DNA from 4 places in the Dethiobacter alkaliphilus AHT 1 genome. Region 1 is predicted to be linked to each of the others. Evidence: riboswitches for the same ligand, from Rfam matches in the RefSeq annotation. Region 1 holds a riboswitch; each other region holds the start of a gene.
What was found. Region 1 has a riboswitch for cyclic di-GMP ahead of flgB (flagellar basal body rod protein FlgB). Riboswitches for the same ligand answer to the same signal wherever they lie in the genome.

Region 1 (4,788 bases):
GGTGGCTTCCGCCAACTGCTTCGTGGGATCCAGATTATCCAGCTGGTCACTGAGAATGTTCCCTGTGGTGTCAATCACCGTAACATTTTCCGGCCGCATATTCTCCACACTACCGGCCACCAGATGCACAATACCGCGCACCCGCTCCGAATCCAAACGCGAAACAGGACTCAAAGCCAGCACGATGGAGGCGGAGGGCTCCGCCGAATCCTGGATAAAGACACTGGGCTCAGGAAGTGCCAGATGTACCCGTGCCTGCTCCACTTCATCCAGACGGACAATGGTCCGGCGCAGCTCTTCCTGCAAAGCGCGCAGATAATCCATTCGTCTGTTGAAATCCGTGGCGCCCAGATTTGTCTGGTCAAACAGCTCAAAACCACTGCCGCCACCGATATTTAATGACTCATCGCTTGCCAGTTGAATCCTTACATCATCCACCATGTCCTGTCGGACCAAAATAGTTCTTCCTTCATCATCAAGGGAGTACTGCACATTCATTTCCTGCAATCTGGCTGCAATTCGCCCCGCATCCACCGGCTCCAACCCGGTAAATAACAATGCCATGCGCGGCCGGGCAATGGCCTGTCCCAGGAAAAAGAGAGTAACTATAATGGCAACGGCCATAACTATGGCCGCTATTTTTTTGCGTTGGCTCAGCTGCTGCCATTTCTCCGGCAAATCCTGCACCCTAACTGCTGTCGCACGCTCCTCTTCGGCCAACCGTCTCCACCCCCCGGGTCAACAAAAAATACGTAACTTTATATAAAAAACAAAAACGATTTAGCAAAGTATTTATAACTGCATCCTGGAAACTTCCTGGTAAGCCTCCACAACCTTATTTCTCACCTGGACCGTCAGCTGCATGGCCATTTTTGCCTGCTCCATGGCAATCATCACCTGATGAATATCTTCCGCTTCACCCATGGCCAGTTTCTGTGCCGCTTCATCGGCATTAACCTGCAACTGGTTTACTTCTCCCAACGCCTTATGTAAAGTCCCGGCAAAACCTTCCGCCGCCTTTGTCTCCGGTGCCGCTGCAGCAGGCTGCTGCCACTGAAGGGGAATAAAAGGGTTTAATACCTGAGTCTTCATCTAATCACCTACCCTCTGCCGATTTCCAATGCTTTGAGAAACATGTTCTTGGAAGCATTCAGCGCCGTCACATTGGCTTCATAAGCCCGGGTGGCGGTAATCATATCCACCATTTCCTGCACTATGTTTACATTGGGGTAAGCTACGTAACCCTCTTCATTGGCATCGGGATGCTCCGGCTCATAAACCAGCCGGGGCTCTGTGTTATCCACACTTACACCCTGAACCCGCACGCCCTGGCCGGACTTCCTGGCGCCGTCCATCACTTCAGCAAACACTGCCGACTTGCGCTGATAAGGCCCACCGTCTTCGGTCCTGGTGGTATGGGCATTGGCAATGTTATTGGCAATCAGATCAAGGCGAAAACGCTCTGCGGTCAACCCGGAAGATGACACATTCATAGCCTTAAAAATCTGCATTATTACCGCCTCCCTTCATGGATTACATACCGCAACAAACTGTAGCGCTCGTTAAGAACCTGAGTCATAGCATTATAATTAAGCTGGTTAGTGGCCATAAGCGCCATCTCACGGTCAATATCCACATTGTTCCCGTCTGAGCGCATGGCCGAACTGCGGTCCGTACTTACCTTATGCCCTACATCCTGCAGGCTCTTCTGTCCCCCCACATGCCTTTCATGCGTGGTGGCCAGCGGCAGCCTGCTTGGCGCGGCAAGCGCCTGTCGCAGCTGCTTTTCAAAAGAAACATCCTGTCGTTTAAACATGGGAGTATTTACATTGGCCACATTATGGGCCATCACCCGGTTACGCTCCCCGGCAGCATCCAGCCCTTTTTGCAGGGATACCGTTGCATTATCCGTCCATAAGCTGTTCAATGAAATCCTCCTTTCCCAAAGAAAACCCTAGGGCACAGACCTAGAGTTTAAGGTAACAGTGGCCGGCAACCCAGCCGCCATAGTCATTACAACCGTAGGCCTGTGGCTTTGCGTCCCCGCCTTTCGGCGAGTTTGCCTTTATTCGACATTTTTTCATTAATTTTGGGGATTTGAGTTTTCATGAACTTACTTTTCGCTAAATAATGTGAAAATCCTGCAACAATATAAAAATAATGGCAACAAAAGTAGAAATAATTAACATAATGTCGCCACTTCCCAAGTGGGACACGGGAACCCCTTACAAGGACAGGCAGCTCAACGGCAACTGCCTCACTTTCAAGCCACTTTGCCTGTTTTTTAGCCCTAAAAACAAAAAAAAAGACAGCTAAGCTGCCTTTTTGCCCTAAGCCCCAACTCCATGCCGGTTCAACTGTAGGGTCTGACTTAATTCATAAGCATTATTACGCTTTGTTTGCTCTATTTCACCTAACAAATTATTTATCTCGGAAACAATTTTATGGTGTGCAATATAAGCAGCGGGTTCCGCGGCACAGGCTAACTGATCCATGGTGAGCCGCCGGCCTGGCAATTTGCTTAACAACACCTCTTTTAACTGTGCTTTGGCATCATCCAGCACCTGTACCTGCTCCATCAACTGGCCCTCCACTTGCTGCAGGTCGATCAAGCCCAGCATATCGCGCTCTTTAATGGCCTTGGCCTCCCAAAGAGCTATTTCCGCCAGCTTACCGTATAAAACCTTCTGTCTGGAATAAATCTCCGTCAGCCCGTCCAAAAGCTCTGTCAGAGTTACTTCCACAGCCATCCCTCCCCCGAATTAAAGGACGTAATCAACCATTATCCCCACAAAACTCTGCATATCAACCAACATCTCATTGATTTTATCCGGCTCCAGCTCCCGGATAATTTGCTGCGTTTTCTTCTCCATCACCAGAACAACCCAAGCCTCTTCATCCCAAAAGAATAACAAGTCAATGCCCAACGTCTCTGCAGTATCGTTTAGCTTTTTAACCGCAGCTGCCATTTTGTCACTGTCAGCCGCCTCTCTCTGCTGCTCCTTCTTCTGCCGCCCCTGCTCATTGGAAATATAGGCCTGCTCCGATTGCTGCACAGTATGCTTTTTCACTTTTTCCTGGATTCGGTTTAACATGATGGGGTCTACACCCTGCACCCGCATGGCTATCCCTCACTTCCCGAAACATCATATTATACATTCATCGGCACCAATTAACTCAACTTTACACCTATCTACAAAATTTTTTTATAAATTTTTCCTAAAGTTTTGCAGCTTCCCGCCGAAAAGATAATTAACAACATGCCAAAAACTGAATACAAGAGGTGAAGAAAATGAGAATAGTGACAAATAATCCCCCGCCCCAACCGGATTCCCGCCACACCACAGACGTCTCCCACTCGCAGCAGGCGCAAAAAAAAGATGTGGCAATCCAGGGCAAGAATCCGGCACAAGAAATATCTCCCCAAGAAACCGATCACGCCGTGGAGCAGCTGAACAAAACATCCGATGCCCTCAATCTTAGCCTGCGCTTTAAACTGCATGAAGGCACCGACCGCATGATGGTGCAAGTGGTGGATACAAAGGCCGATGAAATCATCAAAGAAATGCCCCCCGAAAACCTACTCAACGTTGTAGCACAGATCCAGAACATGGTGGGTCTGATGCTGGACGCTAAACGCTAAAAGGAGGAACCTATATGTTAGCAAACCCCTATCAAAAGTACAAACAAAATCAGGTAGAAACTTCATCACCACAACAACTAATCATCATGCTCTATAACGGTGCCATTAAATTTCTAAAGCTGGCACAAATGGGCATTACTGAACAGAGCATAGAAAAAGCACACACCAACATCATTAAAACCCAGGACATAATTAATGAATTAATGGCCTCCTTAGACATGAACCAAGGCGAAGTAGCCTCACATCTCTACTCACTTTATGATTACATGAACTCCCGCCTATTGGAGGCAAATCTAAAAAAAGATACCCAAATCCTCTCTGAAGTAGAAAACATGCTCACCGAACTGCGGGATTCCTGGGTCCAGGCACTTAAATTTGTTCAATAAAAAGATGGCCGGCGCGCCATCTTTTTTTATATATAGCACTAAAGCTTTTCTCACCCCCGCCGATATATATACCAACAGCAATTTACGGAGGGATACCGTTGGAACAATTACTCAATGTCCTAAAGCAACAACAACAAGCACTGACTGATTTAATAAATGTGGCTCTAAAAGAACGGGAAGCCATCCTTACCCGGGACAAAGAACAAACAATAGCAGCCCTTAAACAAAAGGAAAACTTGCAACAGAAGCTCTCTTCACTGGACAAAGAAATCCATAACTTTTCCGCAGGCAAAACCCTGCAGGAAATCGCCGCCACTTCCAAGGATGAAGAAACCCTGCTTGAACTGCGGCAATCCCTTAAAACCTTACTTCGTGAAGCACAAAGCCTGAACACCACCAACATGGTTCTCTTGAAAAACGAACTGGCCTACCTGGGGCAAATCCGCGAGATAATTTCACCGGATGCAGCAAACACCCCCTATAACGCCAGCGGAGCAATCAACAAGCAGCAAGCAGAACTAATGATTAGCACACGCGCCTAACTGGGAGGAAGATAAATGTCCACATTCTTTGGTTTAAATATCTCACGCCTGGGCATGCAGGCCCAGCAAAAAGCTCTGGAAGTAACAGCCCATAACGTGGCCAACGCCAACACCCCGGGCTACAGCCGCCAGGTGGCCGGCATGTCCACCACCACCCCTCTTCCGTATCCCAACGGACAAGGCATGCTGGGTAGCGGTGTCAAGGTAAGCCAAATTG
Region 2 (4,788 bases), on a different contig from region 1:
GTTACCAAAGGTGGTGTGGTTTTGGATTTTACTTCACAGATTTCAGGTCCTCTGGCAAAACTGGAAGAGGAACTGTCTTTGATACTAACTTCCCAGGAACCTGTGGTTCAGGAAATCAACAAATATCTTCTGGAAACACCGGGAAAGCGCATCCGTCCTGCCCTTTTTTTTCTGTCCCTGGCACTGTGGAAAGAAGAGCCGCAAGAACACTTGTCGGTAGCTGTGGCCCTGGAACTGATCCATTCCGCCACGTTGGTTCATGATGATGTGGTGGATGCTTCAAAAGTGCGCCGCGGCAAGCCCAGCATAAATGAAGCCTGGGGAAATCATACTGCTGTTTTAACGGGAGACTATCTTTTTGCCAGGGCGTTTGAGTTACTGACCGAATACGGCAATATTTCTCTGATTAAAGAGATGTCCGCGTTAGTGCGCGATATGAGTGAAGGAGAAATTCAACAACAGGCTCAACGGTTTTGCACCGATTTAGATATAAAAAACTATTTGCAGCGTATTGCCAAAAAAACTGCCCGTTTCTTTATGGTCTGTGCCAAAAGCGGAGGGATTGTGGCCCGGCCCCAGGATACCGAAGCTATCTGTGCCCTGGAAAACTACGGTTATAATGTGGGGATGGCCTTTCAGCTAATCGATGATCTGCTTGATGTGACCGGCAATGAAGACACCATTGGCAAGCCTTTGGGCGAAGACTTGCGCCAAGGCGTCATAACCCTGCCAATCCTCCATGTATTGCAGGTTTCACCTCATGGCAGGGAGTTCTCCGCTCAGATTGCATCCCGTCAGATAGATGATTCACTACTCTCAACTCTAACAACCGAAATGGAACGACATGGTTGCGCAGAATTTGTCAAAAATTACGCCTGGCAATATGTAAAGGCTGCTCAGCGGGCGCTAGAGCCGTTGCCCCGGAACCCATGCCGTCAGACATTAGACACAGCTTCCCGCTTCATCGTAGAAAGATGGTTTTAATTGCCGAAATATAAAATTTTTTGTGTTTTTATTCCATGGAATGTGTTAAAATATTAACAAGTTTGGTAATCACTCTTTACAACCAGTACTGCATGCTATATGTGAAATAATAAAAAAAAAAGAAGCAGGATCGTGAAGGAGGAGGAAAAAGAATGTCTCGTCGGAATGCCCCAAAATCAGTAATTAAAAGGTTGCCGGTTTATCTGCGAATATTGGATAACCTGATTCGCAGGGACGTGGAAATCATTTCATCCCGTGTCCTAAGTGAGGAAACCGGATTTACCGCAGAGCAGATACGTAAAGACCTTGCTTACTTCGGAGCCTTTGGCACCCGTGGCACCGGATATAATACCACCTATCTGCGTGAAAAGCTCCTACGCATTATTGGCCTGGACAAAGAGACCAAGTTAGTTGTTGTGGGAGTGGGTCATCTGGGCAAAGCGCTGACCCGTTACAATATTACCAAAAACCCATATGTAAAAGTGGTGGGTATCTTTGATGCCAACCCTAAGGAGCACGGCTCAGAAATTGAAGGCCACAAAGTGATGTCCATGGAAGAAATGCCGCGAGTAATCAAAGAGCATGATGTAAAGGTAGCCATGATCACAGTACCCGCTGAGCCGGCCCAGGATGTGGTGGATCAACTGGTGGAAAACGGCATCACAGCAATTCTCAATTTTGCTCCCACCAAGCTGCATGTCCCGGAGGAAGTCCATGTGCACAATGCTGATCTGACCATTGAATTGCAGAGCCTTATTTATTACACTCTGGAAGACGAAAAGAAGAATTACGCCGAATAAATTTACGCTCAAATTTACTCTTATTTCCAGCAAAAAACATGCATAGAAGCTGTTGACTTTTCATATGCCGTTGTGTATACTATAGAAGTGCTCAAGATTGAGTGCGCAAAAAGATTGCGGAGCTGTGGTGTAGAGGCCTAACATGCCTGCCTGTCACGCAGGAGATCGCGGGTTCGACTCCCGTCAGCTCCGCCATTTATTTTGCCGAGATAGCTCAGTAGGTAGAGCAGCGGACTGAAAATCCGCGTGTCCCCAGTTCAATTCTGGGTCTCGGCACCACGCGGAAGTAGCTCAGTGGTAGAGCATCGCCTTGCCAAGGCGAGGGTCGCGGGTTCGAATCCCGTCTTCCGCTCCATAAGAAACTAACTCAGGCGCACACCGTGCGCCTTAATTAATCCAAATATTGGCCGTACTTGACGGCCGGGCTTCCGTATGCTAATATGGATATGCCAACTAAATAACAGGCGGGGCGACATAGCCAAGTGGTAAGGCAGAGGACTGCAAATCCTTTATTCCCCGGTTCAAATCCGGGTGTCGCCTCCATTTTTTATGTAAAGAACTATTTGCCGGAGTGGCGGAACAGGCAGACGCAAGGGACTTAAAATCCCTCGGCCCACCATGGCCGTACCGGTTCGATTCCGGTCTCCGGCACCATTTATAATATAAAGCGCAATGCTTACAGGCCATCCAAACAGGATGGTCTTTTTGGTCTAAATCTTGGTCAAAAATTTGTCGAAACAGGCAGGATATTAGCTGTTTTTACAGAATAGGTTATGGTGAAAAATATATAGTTTTATGCTTGAAAAAGGCAAACCTGTCGAAAGGCAGGGACGCAAAGCCAAGGGTCTAATGCTGTTTTTACAGCGATGACAGCCGGTTGCCGGGCAGGTTCTGAGCCTGCTTTTCGGTAAGCAGTTTTTTTATTGCCTAAAAGGAGGCCGATATGTACCAGTCCGATGTTTATCAGCTTAACAGCTTATTGAAGCAGATGCGTCAGGAATGCAGGGAACTGCAGGAAGAAATAACCGAAGGTATTGATTTGCTTCAGGAAAAAGAACGGATTCGCCAAGGAAAGGCCGCAATTGTCAATCAATTAAACGAAGACATAAAAGATGCGGCGGGCAGGCAAAAAGGATATTGGGAACCATATAAAAAAGAAAAGATGGAGCGGCGCCTGGAGCGTTTTGCCGCCATGCTTCCCGCTTAAAGAATACCTAAGAGGCCTTATACATAAAGGCTTCTTTTTCTTTTAAGTACTATTGACAGCACAATACATTTCATGTTAAATTATAGGCAAACAGGTGTTCGGGAGGTGATAAATATGTTTAAAATCTAATGAAGGCATGATATAATGTCCCTGTTGGAAATATGTGTTTTGGAGGAATCTGTATGGAACAGATTTTAAACCAGATTCTAGACAAGATCGATGGACTGGAAAGTTCACTTGGGGGACGAATAGACAAGCTTGATGCCCGGATGGACCGGCTGGAAGGTCGCATGGATCGGCTGGAAGGTCAGATGGACAAGCTGGAAGGCCGGATGGACCAGCAAGATTCCCGCATGGATCGCCTGGAGCATGCTCAGGCTGCAATGAGCAGAAAAGTTGACTACATTTATGAGGAGACTGCCGGTTTGCTGGAATTTAAAACAGCAACGGTGAGGTTTCAGGAAGAGACAGTCAAAACGTTGCAGCGCCATGAGACAGATATTGAATTACTTAAGAAAATAGCTCGCTAACATAATAAAGCTAAACAAAAAACCTGTCCGTTTCCGGACAGGTTTTATCTTTAATAATGGTGGGTCGTACTGGATTTGAACCAGTGGCCCCTACCGTGTCAAGGTAGTGCTCTCCCCCTGAGCTAACGACCCATATTTATTTTTAAACGCAAGAATTATTGTACCAGAAAACGGGGTGAAAAGCAAGGTTTCTCTTGGAGAAATCTTTGGAAGGGTGAATAGTGAATAAGGAAGGAATAATGATGCCCACAGAAGCAAAATATAAGAACAGAATATGAAAAGGAGGGGATTTTATGAGCGCTTCAAGAGAATCGAATCCTATTACACGGGTAAAATGTGTGGTGGACAGTTGCGAGTATTGGGATAACGGTGATCATTGCATGGCTTCAAATATTGAGATTCAGCCTCCCGCAGCTTCCGATACGGAAGAAACTGATTGCGCAACATTCCGTCCCAAGCACTAGGAAAGAAGTTTTGGGACAGTTGACCTGTCCCCGTGTCCCAAAAAGACGTGCTCACAGCACGTCTTTCTTAGGTTTGGTAAGATGTGGGGAAAAAGTATACATTTTTTCTTCCAGTCATATAATACAGGAGAAGGGAGTTGACAGCGTTGGCAATGATTGCGATAGCTGTAAAATACACCACGCCTGGGCTGTTAGAGAGACTGGAAGAGGGCATGTTTTTTTTAAAAAAACGGGGTGTAGGGTACAGATTCGGGAGAAGATGATGAACGACTGGCCCCACTATCTTTGTGTTCTGGAAAAGAAAGGCGCAGAAACTGATTATGAGGCAGGTTTGCTGTTTAAGCGGATATTAGCTGAGAATTTAACGGAATTTGTGATGAGTGAGCAGTCTGTGCCATATTTGGCGGATATTTTATCACATTACTACTTTTACTTTCCCAGTGATGAACGGCGGGAAATTCTTGCTCTGGCACAGAAACACTATGAAAATGAGCGGGTAAAAGACGGTGGCGGCCAGGTTTACAGCGAAGTGTTGGAACAGATGCGCGGTTTTTTGGAGGGCAGCAGATATTTTAACCTGCACGGCTTTATTGTGTTTCGCCTGCGGGTTTGGCTGGAATTGCTGCGAAAATGTGTGGATAATGCGGTAAATGATTTCTTGCTGGAAAAGGAATATCAGGAATTTATCAAATTGCTGAAGTATTTTGTGGCACTGCAGGAGCCCAAGATGGATTTAATCCATGTCACCGCCAATGAGGACGGACAGATTAATTTGCTTGATGAACATTATCAGGCCATTGAGT
Region 3 (4,788 bases), on a different contig from region 1:
CAAACATTGAGTTTTTTGCAGACTATATTCCTACAAACAGCAACAAAAGTTCTTCATATCTGGGTTCTTCCACCGGAATAGAAAGTACAAATTCAGAAATAGTAAATTTATCTAACCAGATAACACAAGGTCTTTCAACGGATTGGGAAAAAGCACAAGCTATTACCCGCTGGGTAGCTAACAACATCTCCTATAATGCCTCAGCAGACAACCGTAATAGTGGCGCACTCAGGGCACTTCAGACCCGTAGTGGGGTCTGTGAGGATTATGCAATGCTATCGGTTGCACTAGCTAGAGCGGCAAACATTCCTGCAAGAGTCGTATACGGGTATGCGGATAGAGGTGGCAGGTGGCCTTCAAGTGGAAGCTATTCTTTGGTCGGTTACAGGCATGCCTGGGTTGAATACAGTCTGGAAGGTCGGGGATGGGTACCTGCAGAGCCCACACGATCGACCTCTAATCTCTACTTTGGCAAACTGCCACATAACGGTTATATCATCCAGAATTATAACAACATGAATCTTAAATTTAACCAAAGCAGTAAAATATCTATTAGTTGGACCCATTCCCTTTATTAAATCTTTATGCAAGCATCTATCATTGGGGATTTATATCTATGCGGAACCCCTATCACCCCCCAAGTGATAGATCCCAATAAGAGAGCCGGACATTTATGTCCGGCTCTCCCCCTTTTTCATTGTATTTCACGAGTTTCCTGCTGAACCTCAATCACCTCAACCAGATCTGCCTTAACAATTAAGCGTCTGCTGTTGGTGGTCATCAGGCAGGTGGTTAAAGTCAGCTCGGCATTGCCGTTAGATTCAATTACATCCCAGTCACGGTTATGTGTAATGAATTGTTTGCGAACGCTGTAGTGATAGCGGTTTGGTCCCAGTGTCAGTATAATTTCATCGCCCGGCTCCAACCTGTCAATCTTCAAAAACCATCCTGCATAACCTGTCCGATGGCCTGCAATCGATACGTTGCCGTATTCAGGGTGTGTGCTTTGAGGATAAAAACCAACTCCACGTCTGAGGTCTTCCTGAGAAACTCCTTGGACAACCACCACATCCAAATCAATATTGGGAATTTCAAGTACACCATTAAATTGTGGGAGTTTGGTAGGGTCTACTTCCATTTCTTCCTGCAGAACGACTGGGTCAATAGATTTGACAGGTTCATATTCGGGAGCTTCACCGACCATAGCTGCCCGTTCTGCGCTTTGATAATAGATTCCCACAGCATATCTGTAGATGGGGGTGGCTACAAGTGCCAAGCCACTGAAGATAAGGAGGACGCTAAAGATGTTAATAGCTCGTTTCATGAAGCCACCTCATTTAAAGATTATATTTCCATTATAATACAACTAGCCTGGGAAAAAAAGAAACCCCGTCGGGGTTTCTTTTTAATTGTTATTTACGCTTGCGTCGACGGAGTACCAAGCCACCTGTAGTCATTGCGGTTCCCAGTCCCAGCATCAGGAAGTCGGTTCCACTGGTTACGGGTAACTCTTCGTCGTCACCGGCAGGAGTCTCATCGGGAAGCTGGCCAACGTCCTCGTCATCGTCGTCACCGGCGGGAGTCTCATCTGGAAGCTGACCTTCGTCATCGCCATTGTCGTCACCGGCAGGAGTCTCATCGGGAAGCTGGCCAACGTCCTCGTCATCGCCATTGTCGTCACCGGCAGGAGTCTCATCGGCAACCTCGCCATCGTCATCGCCATTACCGTTTTCTGCAGCAATTAGTCGATTTGTTATAGTTATTGTGATTGAGGCATCATCTACGGTAAAAGTGTATTCTCCAGAGTCTTCTGTGACTTCATCAGAAAAGCTTACAAATTCATATTTTTCAGCGTCAAATAATTCTTCAATATCATACGTGTCGGGTAGAAGATGGAATTCAGCTCCCAGGGCAACGGTAATTTCTTCAGATATATCATCGCCTATAAGAACAGTGAATGTACCATCATCATCGGAAACGGGATCACCGCCTACGTCTATTACTTCCTTATTTACGGTAACAGTAACAGGAACAGGAGCAGGATCCGGAACATCTTGAGGCATGATATAGAAAGTAACGTGACTGATGTCCGCTTGATTGCCGCCTCTGTTATCGGGTGCCCTTAACCCTTGATCACTAGAAGTTTCTCCATCATAGGAGTACAAGAAGCCGCCAGGGCCCCCTTTAACAAAAACATGTGTAATGGGCAAAGGGTTGGTTTCCCAATCGACATACTTTCCATCCTCAGAAAAAGTAAATTTGATTGTGCCTGTGATCTGTTGTTCATCGATGGTGATGTTGATTGTCTCTTCACCGTCTCGAGGCGGGTCTACTTTTAGCACCTTATAGCTCTCAAGGTATCCAGGGTCATTTCCGGAAATCTCTACCCGTGACTCATATGCCCCATATGCCAATGCTGTAAAACTAACTCCAAAGAACATATAACTCATTAAAGCGATAACCAGACATAAAGCAACTTTATTGTTTTTTAAAGCTTTCATTAATAATTCCTCCTTTTTTTTCCGATCCCTATACCCCCCAAGATATCCCGATCGGATGAGAAATTATTGCTTTCTCACATCACTCCCCTTGTCGATAAAAGTTGTAAATATGAAAATGCTGTAATATGTGCGGGAAAATAAAAAGCACACGGGTTAAATAACCCGTGTGCAGCCGGTTTCACTCTATCTCGCGCGACCCTAAAGTGACCAAATGAGAGTCGCGGTCATTGATTCCGCACACTTGCAGAAAGGAAAAATCTGCATTATTCTGTTTATAAGCTAATTATAGTTTTATAAAGATTGCCTTGTCAATAATGTTATACCAGTTTTAATGGGTTTTAGACATTGATTCATAAAAGGTTAATAATATCTTTTGCTAAGAGGCTTCCTGATGCAAGGGGGAATCAATTATGCAATACGGAATCAGTTTGTCCGGCGTTGCTGATGCATGTGTGCATAGCGGGCGGTGTTTTTGGGGGCAAATACCGGGTTTAATTGGTTGGTATGTATATTGCAAGAGTAAGTTTATAGGTGATGATGTGCACGAGTTATATATTGTAATGAAAACATGCGGAGGGGGTTTGCGTTATGACTCAGGATAAAAGGCAGGAGAACTACGAGTTCTGGCTGGAGCGGGATCAAGAGCTTTTGGCTCGCCGGGAGGAAGCTTATAATGTAGGCGGGGAGAAGCAGCTGCAGAGGCTGGCCAAGCAGGGTAAGATGCCGGCCCGACAATTGGTGGAAATGTTGATTGATGAGGATAGTGATTTTTATGAAGTGGGGCTGGATGCCGGTTATGATATCGGGTATCCGGAGCAGCCGCATATACCCGGTGGTGGTGTTATTACCGGTGTAGGTAAAATTCATGGTAAGGATTGCATGATTTTTGCCAACGAGAGCCGGATGACGGCGGGTACCTACTACCCTATTACGTTAAAGAAGCATATGCGGGCACAGAAGATTGCGGAACAGTGCGGTTTGCCCTGTGTTTATATTGCTGATTCGGGCGGGATTTTCCTGCCGCTGCAGAGAGAGTGCTTTGCCGATGAAGGCATGTTCGGCACCATGTTTTATAATATGACCAGGATGTCTGCCAAGGGGATTAAGCAGTATACCTTAAGTACCGGCGGCAATACCGCAGGTGGCGCGTATATGGTTTACCTGGCCTGTGAATCCATCATGATTGATAAGCTGGCATATGCGTTTCTGGCCGGACCGCCCATGGTGCGTTCAGCTATTGGGGAGGAAGTATCGGCGGAAGATTTGGGTGGGGCGTATGTGCATACCCAGCATTCCGGCGGTTGTGATCATTTTGTCAGTACCCAGGAGGAAGGGATTCAGAAGCTACGGGAAATTATTGCTTTTGACCCGCCGCAGAAGTTTCACGGGCATCGCTTTGAATCGTGGGATGAGCCGCTGTACGGGCCGGACGAGTTGATGGCCAATATGCCGGCGGATCCCTATAAACCCATAGACATTAAAGATGTCATTAAGTGCATTGCCGACGGCAGTTATTTTCAGGAGTATAAGGCCAATTATGCTCCGGGCCGGGGTGACAATATAATTTGCGGTAAGATATGGCTCAAAGGTATGCCGGTGGGCATTGTGGCTTCTAACCGCAACGGTGTTATTTTTCTGGAAGGGGCGCGAAAGGCTACCGAATGGGTGGTGCGCTGCGGTAATGATAAGACTCCGCTTCTGTATATTCAGAATTCACCGGGTTATATGGTGGGCAGTAATGAAGAGTGGAACGGTATTGGTAAGTATGGCTCGGATATGGTGCGGGCCTGCTCATGTGTGGAAGTGCCCAAAATCCAGTGGGTGATTGGTCCGGACCATGGTGCGGCCAACTACGGCATGTGCGGCCGGGCTTATAATCCGCGGTTTGTGTTCCATACCATGCGGGCCAGGACCACGGTAATGGCCGGTAGGACTGCGGCATTTATTTTGGAAAGTATTGAGCGCAAAAATAAGAAGAAACAAGGCGAAGAGATCGATGAGGCAAAAATGACCGAGTTCCGCAACAAGATGGTGGAGCGCTATGACCGGGACGGTCATCCGTATGTGACCGGGTCATTGTTATTCCATGACGGAATTATTACCTGGCCGGAAGCGCGGGATAAACTGGCCAGAGGGTTTGAACTGGCTTTACGGGAGCCGGTTGCCGAGTCCAAGTTTGGTAACTTCAAATTCTAAGGAATCCGGGGCAAATGCCCCGGATTTTTGATGACAAAATCAGTTCAGCCTCCTTTGACCTGCGAATAAATTTAAATGACGATGCCGTCGA
Region 4 (4,788 bases), on a different contig from region 1:
ATCAATTACTTCTTTTATGTCATCACGGCTGGAGATTGTTTCCACCGCTTCATACAATGCGGTCATACGCTGCATTGTTTGCTCCGTTCGCTTCAGATTGAAGATATTACAAACGGTTTGTTGAGCGAAGTTAATAAAAAAGTTCAGTTCAGACTGAAAATTGGCAAAGCTTTTGCCAGGAGGTAGCCACCCTACAAAGATAGCCATGATACTATAATCATTTAGCCTAAGTGGCAGTGATAACCAGGAATTGTCTTCAGATATTGCCACTTCATCTTTACCTGGTTCACTCCATCGCCTTGCCAATTCAGCAAGATTAAGTTCCTCACTAATAAAATTATGAGGGATGTCGGGGGGTACCACTGTAAAAAGAATCTGGTGAGTAGGATTTAGAAACGGTGTGGGGGAATCCAGCACCAGTACAGCCGCTTTCTGAAGAGGAAATACGTCTTCGGCGTATTCTACAAGCTTTCTGTAAACATCACTTGTGTTTTTACAGGCGACGGCCTCGCGTTGGAAATCGCTTAAGGACTTTGAACGCTGATGATTCTTTTCTAAACTGTTATAAGCTTCCGTGAGCTTCTCCTGTTGTTCTTCCAATGCCTGGGACTGGACCGCCAAGACACGATAAATGCCGGAAAAAATCTGAAAGGCAAGAGCCATTAGGAAAAGGGCTGAAATAAGGCCGAGATAATTGGAGAAGAAGCCCAAAAGACTAAAATTTGCGCCCTCAAAGTAGAGATCTTCAAGGATCGAAAATAAAAGATAGACAGACATTAAAGTCCAGGGCATGAAGAATGGTAGGTATGCAGAGGCGATCATAACGGGATTTAGCGCATACCATATGAAGGGACTATCCAAGCCACCTGTCAAGGCAACGATGATAGCCAGGATAACAGATTCGGCCAAAACATAAACGGCCAGGTTGTCACTGCGTTTGATTGCTCGGTTATATAGATAAACAAAGATAAACGACGAGATTACTAAAAACAGAAGAAATCCCAGTTTATCAAACAGCAGCCTCTGGCCCGGGGCCAGCATAAATACAATTGAAGTCAGGAGCAGGGAAATAGCCCTAAAGAGACCAAATGTGGTACTAAACCCGGGATGAAAGTTGATTTTCCCCTTACTGTTTAGCAAGTAGTTTTTATCTATCCGATGAAAACTACCTGAAATCGCTCTCATACAATGCCTCCGAACTCGCTTTCCATGGAAATTATTAACATGCTTTGTGTTTTCTATCTTACTATCTAATAAGTTCAGGTGTCAATTAATTCGACATTTGAAAAAAGGCCCCTTTAAGCAAGAAGAATGAGGAAAATCTGAAGTAAAAAACACGTTATTTGATGGAAATTTATAAGTAAATGTTGTTATCGGAAAAATTATGCGTAATAAAAGGAAAAGATGCGGTCGAATGATGTAAAAACAAAGTTTAAAAATAATTTCAAAATGGTAACATTTTCGCTAATTCTAGTAAGCATATTGGATTAGTAGCTAATCATAGCAGAATCTCAAATATGCATAGCAAATTAACCGACTCTTCGACTTTCATGAAGTCCATTCTACATTAGTCAAAGAAACATTATAAAAACATAGTATTTCTTTGTTAAATCGTGTGTAAATATGTGGAAACTTTTTTCTTCCTATCCCTCTGCTATCCTGCTATAATCTAATCAACCATAGAAGCAATGACCAACCTCTTACAAATCGGGCGCCTTGAGAGGTTGAGAGCTGGCGGCGCAACCGGCTATGGCAGGCCGGTTTTTTTTGTGCTCAGAACGGGTTCTGCTCATGCCAACATCACAGTAGAATATTTGCACAATTAGAGCCTAAACCAGCCATCTTTGCATCACATTCGGGGGTGATGAGAGGAAAGACGTAGTTTAGGTTCTTTTTGTGTTTAATTTCATTGAAAAAAAAAGGAGGTAAAACTAATGAAAAGCCTTATGAAAACAAAAGTGTTAGTTATTCTGCTTACACTGGCTATGTTGGTAGCCATGACAATGCCGATGGTCTTCGCGGAAACAGAGCCTACAGCTACACTGGTAGTAACATACGATGACGGGGAAACGACTACAACCTCTAACAGGGATCACCGTTCCAGAGTCCTACATTTTGATGTATACCGGGACACTGGTGCATTAGCAACGTCTGCTGTACTTACATTTGCTGATGAGAGACCAACAGTTTACTGGGAAGTTGATGCCCAAGGCCCTGGTGGCGGATCGGGAACACTGGATAATCCCTTCTGGCAGGGCTCGGAAAATGCAGACCTAACTGGCTCTGAGATTGGCTACTGGCACTGGGTTTATACAGCCTCTGGGGTCCTGACCATTAGTAACAGCTCCGGAGACGAAGAAGAAGAGCCAAAGCTTGGCAAACTTTCAATTATTAAATTCTATGATGCCAATGCCAACGGAGAGTTTGATAACGGTGAGGCTATAATCGAAGACTGGAAAGTAAAGATTTACATCGGTGACGTTTTCTACGGTTGCGTAGAAACACCATATGAGATTGAAAATATAATTTATGGTACCACCTTTAGAATTGTAGAGTGCGAGTCTACAACAGGTAACTGGAGATCGACAACCCCTACTGAATATACGGTTACCGTGGGCTCCGATGTTGATGGACTTGATGTAGAAGTTGAGTTCGGTAACCTCTGCCTGGGTGAAGGCGGCGGATACACCATGGGATTCTGGGGCAACAGAAACGGACAGCGGATTTTTGAGGATGATATCGATGAATCAATAGCAGCTCTTACCGCCCTGAATCTAAAGGATGCAACTGGCGATACTTTTGTTCCAGAAGACCACGACGATTTCCGCAGCTGGTTACGTGGTGCCAATGCAGAAAATATGCAGTATATGCTTTCCGCTCAGTTAGCTGCTATGCGGCTCAATGTATTATGGCAAGGGGTAGAAGGAAATGCATTGGTTTATGCCCCTGGAGTCTTACCTAACAGTGATTATATTTCCATTGGAGCTTTGATCAATTTGGCAAATGAGGCATTAGCAAATGAGGAAGCAAGCCGTGAGTACATGGAGTTGTTAAAAGACGCTTTAGATAGCGCCAATAACAATGAGAACTTTGTCCAATCTGAACCGTGTGATAATTTTGCTTTTGATTGCTGTGATGAAGAATAAAGTACAGTAATAAAGCCCGCCTTTTGGCGGGCTTTATTACTGTAGGCTATGTTACAATAAAACGCGATCGTTAAAAGCTGGGAAACTATCTCGTATTTCTGAGACATGGCTTAGATCTATACTGCCATGTAATAGGGCAGGTTCTTCCCCTGCGGAGTGTAGTACTGTTCCCCAGGGGTCTACCATCATGCTGTTGCCGGCGAAGGGGTTTTCTTTTATCTGGCCGGAGCAGTTGCAGGAAATGAGGTAGCACTGGTTCTCCAGGGCTCTGGTTCTGTTAAAGAGGGTCCAGTGCTCCAGGCGGGCCAGGGGCCAGGCGGAGGTAACCAGGAAGGCTTGGGCTCCAAGGTCTGCCATTTTGCGGTACAGTTCGGGGAAACGAAGGTCGTAGCAGGTGGAGATGCCGAATGTGCCCAGGTCTGTTTTTATAACTGTGGGAGTTGTGCCGCGGGTTAAGAGTTTGCTCTCTTCAGATTTATAGCCAAAGAGGTGGATTTTTCTGTACTTGCTGATTAGTTTTCCATGGGGGTCGATGAATAAAGCTGTATTATATAAATGGTTTCCGTCTCGTTCTACAATGCTGCCGCCTAAGATGTGGCAGTTCATTTTTTCTGCCCAGGGAGCTAAAAAGGAATAGGTCTCCCCTTCTGCTTCTTCACTGTGGGCGGCGTAATCCTGGAATCTGAAAAAGCCGCTTCCCCATATTTCCGGCAGGAGAATCAGATCCGGCTGTGGATTGCCGGCATGAAGCTCGAGCATGATTTGCTCCACTTTTTTGAATCTCTCTTCTCTGCTATGTACATCACTTACTTCCAGCTGAATAATGGCTACGTTCATGATTGTTCCCTCCTATGCTCTTTAAGATAGCATTATTTTGGTCGGATGTCTATCAATGCAAGACTTTGTTTATCTACCCTTTATATTTGTTTGGTAAGATATGTATGGGGGGATATCATGGGAGGGTTAACAAAAGCAGGTGGCCGGGACAGGCTTTTATGGTTATTGCTGTTGGGTGTGGGTGTTTTTAATGTGGCGGATTACTTTCTGACTTTGTATGCCCTTAGTCGGGGGATGCGGGAAGGGAATCCGGTTATGGATATGATTGTGGATACGGTGTATTTTCCCAAGGTGAAGCTGGTTTTGGTGCCGCTGTTGCTGCTTTTGTTGTGGCTGAACCGGCAGCGGGTTGGCAAAAGATTGTATGTGTATGTGTGGATTATATTTATTGCTTACTTTTTGTTAATGGTTTACTATGCATGGCTCTTTTGGGAAGTCTTCAGTTAGAGAATAAAGCACCTGCGGGTGCTTTTTTTGTTTTAGAAAGAAACATGGTTGTACATAATAGAAGGCAAGTTTACCGCAAGTACTCCATAGTAATGATAAAAAAGACCGGAGGCATGATAGTTGCAGTACATATGCGATGAAAATAACAGATTTAGGCTGATAGGGTTGATGTTAATTTGTGTTGCCTTTTTTAATGCGGCGGACTATTTTCTGACGCTACATGCTTTAAGTTTAGGTTTCAGAGAAGGAAATCCGGTGATGGCTTTGATTGTGGATACGGCTTACTTTCCTAAGGTTAAATTGATTATTGTGCCGCTGTTATTATTATTTCTCTGGTTGGTGAGGGTCAGGGTTGGGC

Region 2: it holds a riboswitch for cyclic di-GMP, as region 1 does, so the genes downstream of both, DEALDRAFT_RS13280 (hypothetical protein) here and flgB (flagellar basal body rod protein FlgB) in region 1, are expected to answer to the same signal.
Region 3: it holds a riboswitch for cyclic di-GMP, as region 1 does, so the genes downstream of both, DEALDRAFT_RS04730 (LPXTG cell wall anchor domain-containing protein) here and flgB (flagellar basal body rod protein FlgB) in region 1, are expected to answer to the same signal.
Region 4: it holds a riboswitch for cyclic di-GMP, as region 1 does, so the genes downstream of both, DEALDRAFT_RS15835 (hypothetical protein) here and flgB (flagellar basal body rod protein FlgB) in region 1, are expected to answer to the same signal.

The regions. Positions count from the first base shown of each region.
Region 1 covers NZ_ACJM01000016.1:40,062-44,849, forward strand. The annotation lists gene fliF (flagellar basal-body MS-ring/collar protein FliF) at 1-720, opposite strand, end outside; gene fliE (flagellar hook-basal body complex protein FliE) at 793-1,092, opposite strand; gene flgC (flagellar basal body rod protein FlgC) at 1,101-1,511, opposite strand; gene flgB (flagellar basal body rod protein FlgB) at 1,514-1,927, opposite strand; cyclic di-GMP riboswitch class I at 1,989-2,074, opposite strand; gene flgN (flagellar export chaperone FlgN) at 2,331-2,744, opposite strand; gene DEALDRAFT_RS13035 (flagellar protein FlaG) at 2,763-3,122, opposite strand; gene DEALDRAFT_RS13040 (flagellar protein FlaG) at 3,293-3,643, shown strand; gene fliS (flagellar export chaperone FliS) at 3,658-4,029, shown strand; gene flgN (flagellar export chaperone FlgN) at 4,128-4,571, shown strand; gene flgK (flagellar hook-associated protein FlgK) at 4,587-4,788, shown strand, end outside.
Region 2 covers NZ_ACJM01000017.1:30,615-35,402, reverse strand. The annotation lists gene DEALDRAFT_RS13315 (polyprenyl synthetase family protein) at 22-984, shown strand; gene DEALDRAFT_RS13310 (redox-sensing transcriptional repressor Rex) at 1,137-1,784, shown strand; tRNA gene DEALDRAFT_RS13305 (tRNA-Asp) at 1,903-1,979, shown strand; tRNA gene DEALDRAFT_RS13300 (tRNA-Phe) at 1,988-2,063, shown strand; tRNA gene DEALDRAFT_RS13295 (tRNA-Gly) at 2,065-2,139, shown strand; tRNA gene DEALDRAFT_RS13290 (tRNA-Cys) at 2,253-2,327, shown strand; tRNA gene DEALDRAFT_RS13285 (tRNA-Leu) at 2,350-2,438, shown strand; cyclic di-GMP riboswitch class I at 2,582-2,669, shown strand; gene DEALDRAFT_RS13280 (hypothetical protein) at 2,728-2,991, shown strand; gene DEALDRAFT_RS13275 (DUF4164 family protein) at 3,174-3,521, shown strand; tRNA gene DEALDRAFT_RS13270 (tRNA-Val) at 3,579-3,653, opposite strand; gene DEALDRAFT_RS16575 (DUF1540 domain-containing protein) at 3,815-3,985, shown strand; gene ytxC (putative sporulation protein YtxC) at 4,245-4,788, shown strand, end outside.
Region 3 covers NZ_ACJM01000004.1:60,413-65,200, reverse strand. The annotation lists gene DEALDRAFT_RS04740 (transglutaminase-like domain-containing protein) at 1-578, shown strand, start outside; gene DEALDRAFT_RS15865 (class E sortase) at 695-1,324, opposite strand; gene DEALDRAFT_RS04730 (LPXTG cell wall anchor domain-containing protein) at 1,413-2,414, opposite strand; cyclic di-GMP riboswitch class II at 2,663-2,745, opposite strand; gene DEALDRAFT_RS04720 (acyl-CoA carboxylase subunit beta) at 3,090-4,697, shown strand.
Region 4 covers NZ_ACJM01000003.1:180,719-185,506, forward strand. The annotation lists gene DEALDRAFT_RS04205 (GAF domain-containing sensor histidine kinase) at 1-1,185, opposite strand, end outside; cyclic di-GMP riboswitch class II at 1,673-1,758, shown strand; gene DEALDRAFT_RS15835 (hypothetical protein) at 1,935-3,146, shown strand; gene DEALDRAFT_RS04215 (carbon-nitrogen family hydrolase) at 3,198-3,983, opposite strand; gene DEALDRAFT_RS04220 (DUF5658 family protein) at 4,101-4,430, shown strand; gene DEALDRAFT_RS04225 (DUF5658 family protein) at 4,551-4,788, shown strand, end outside.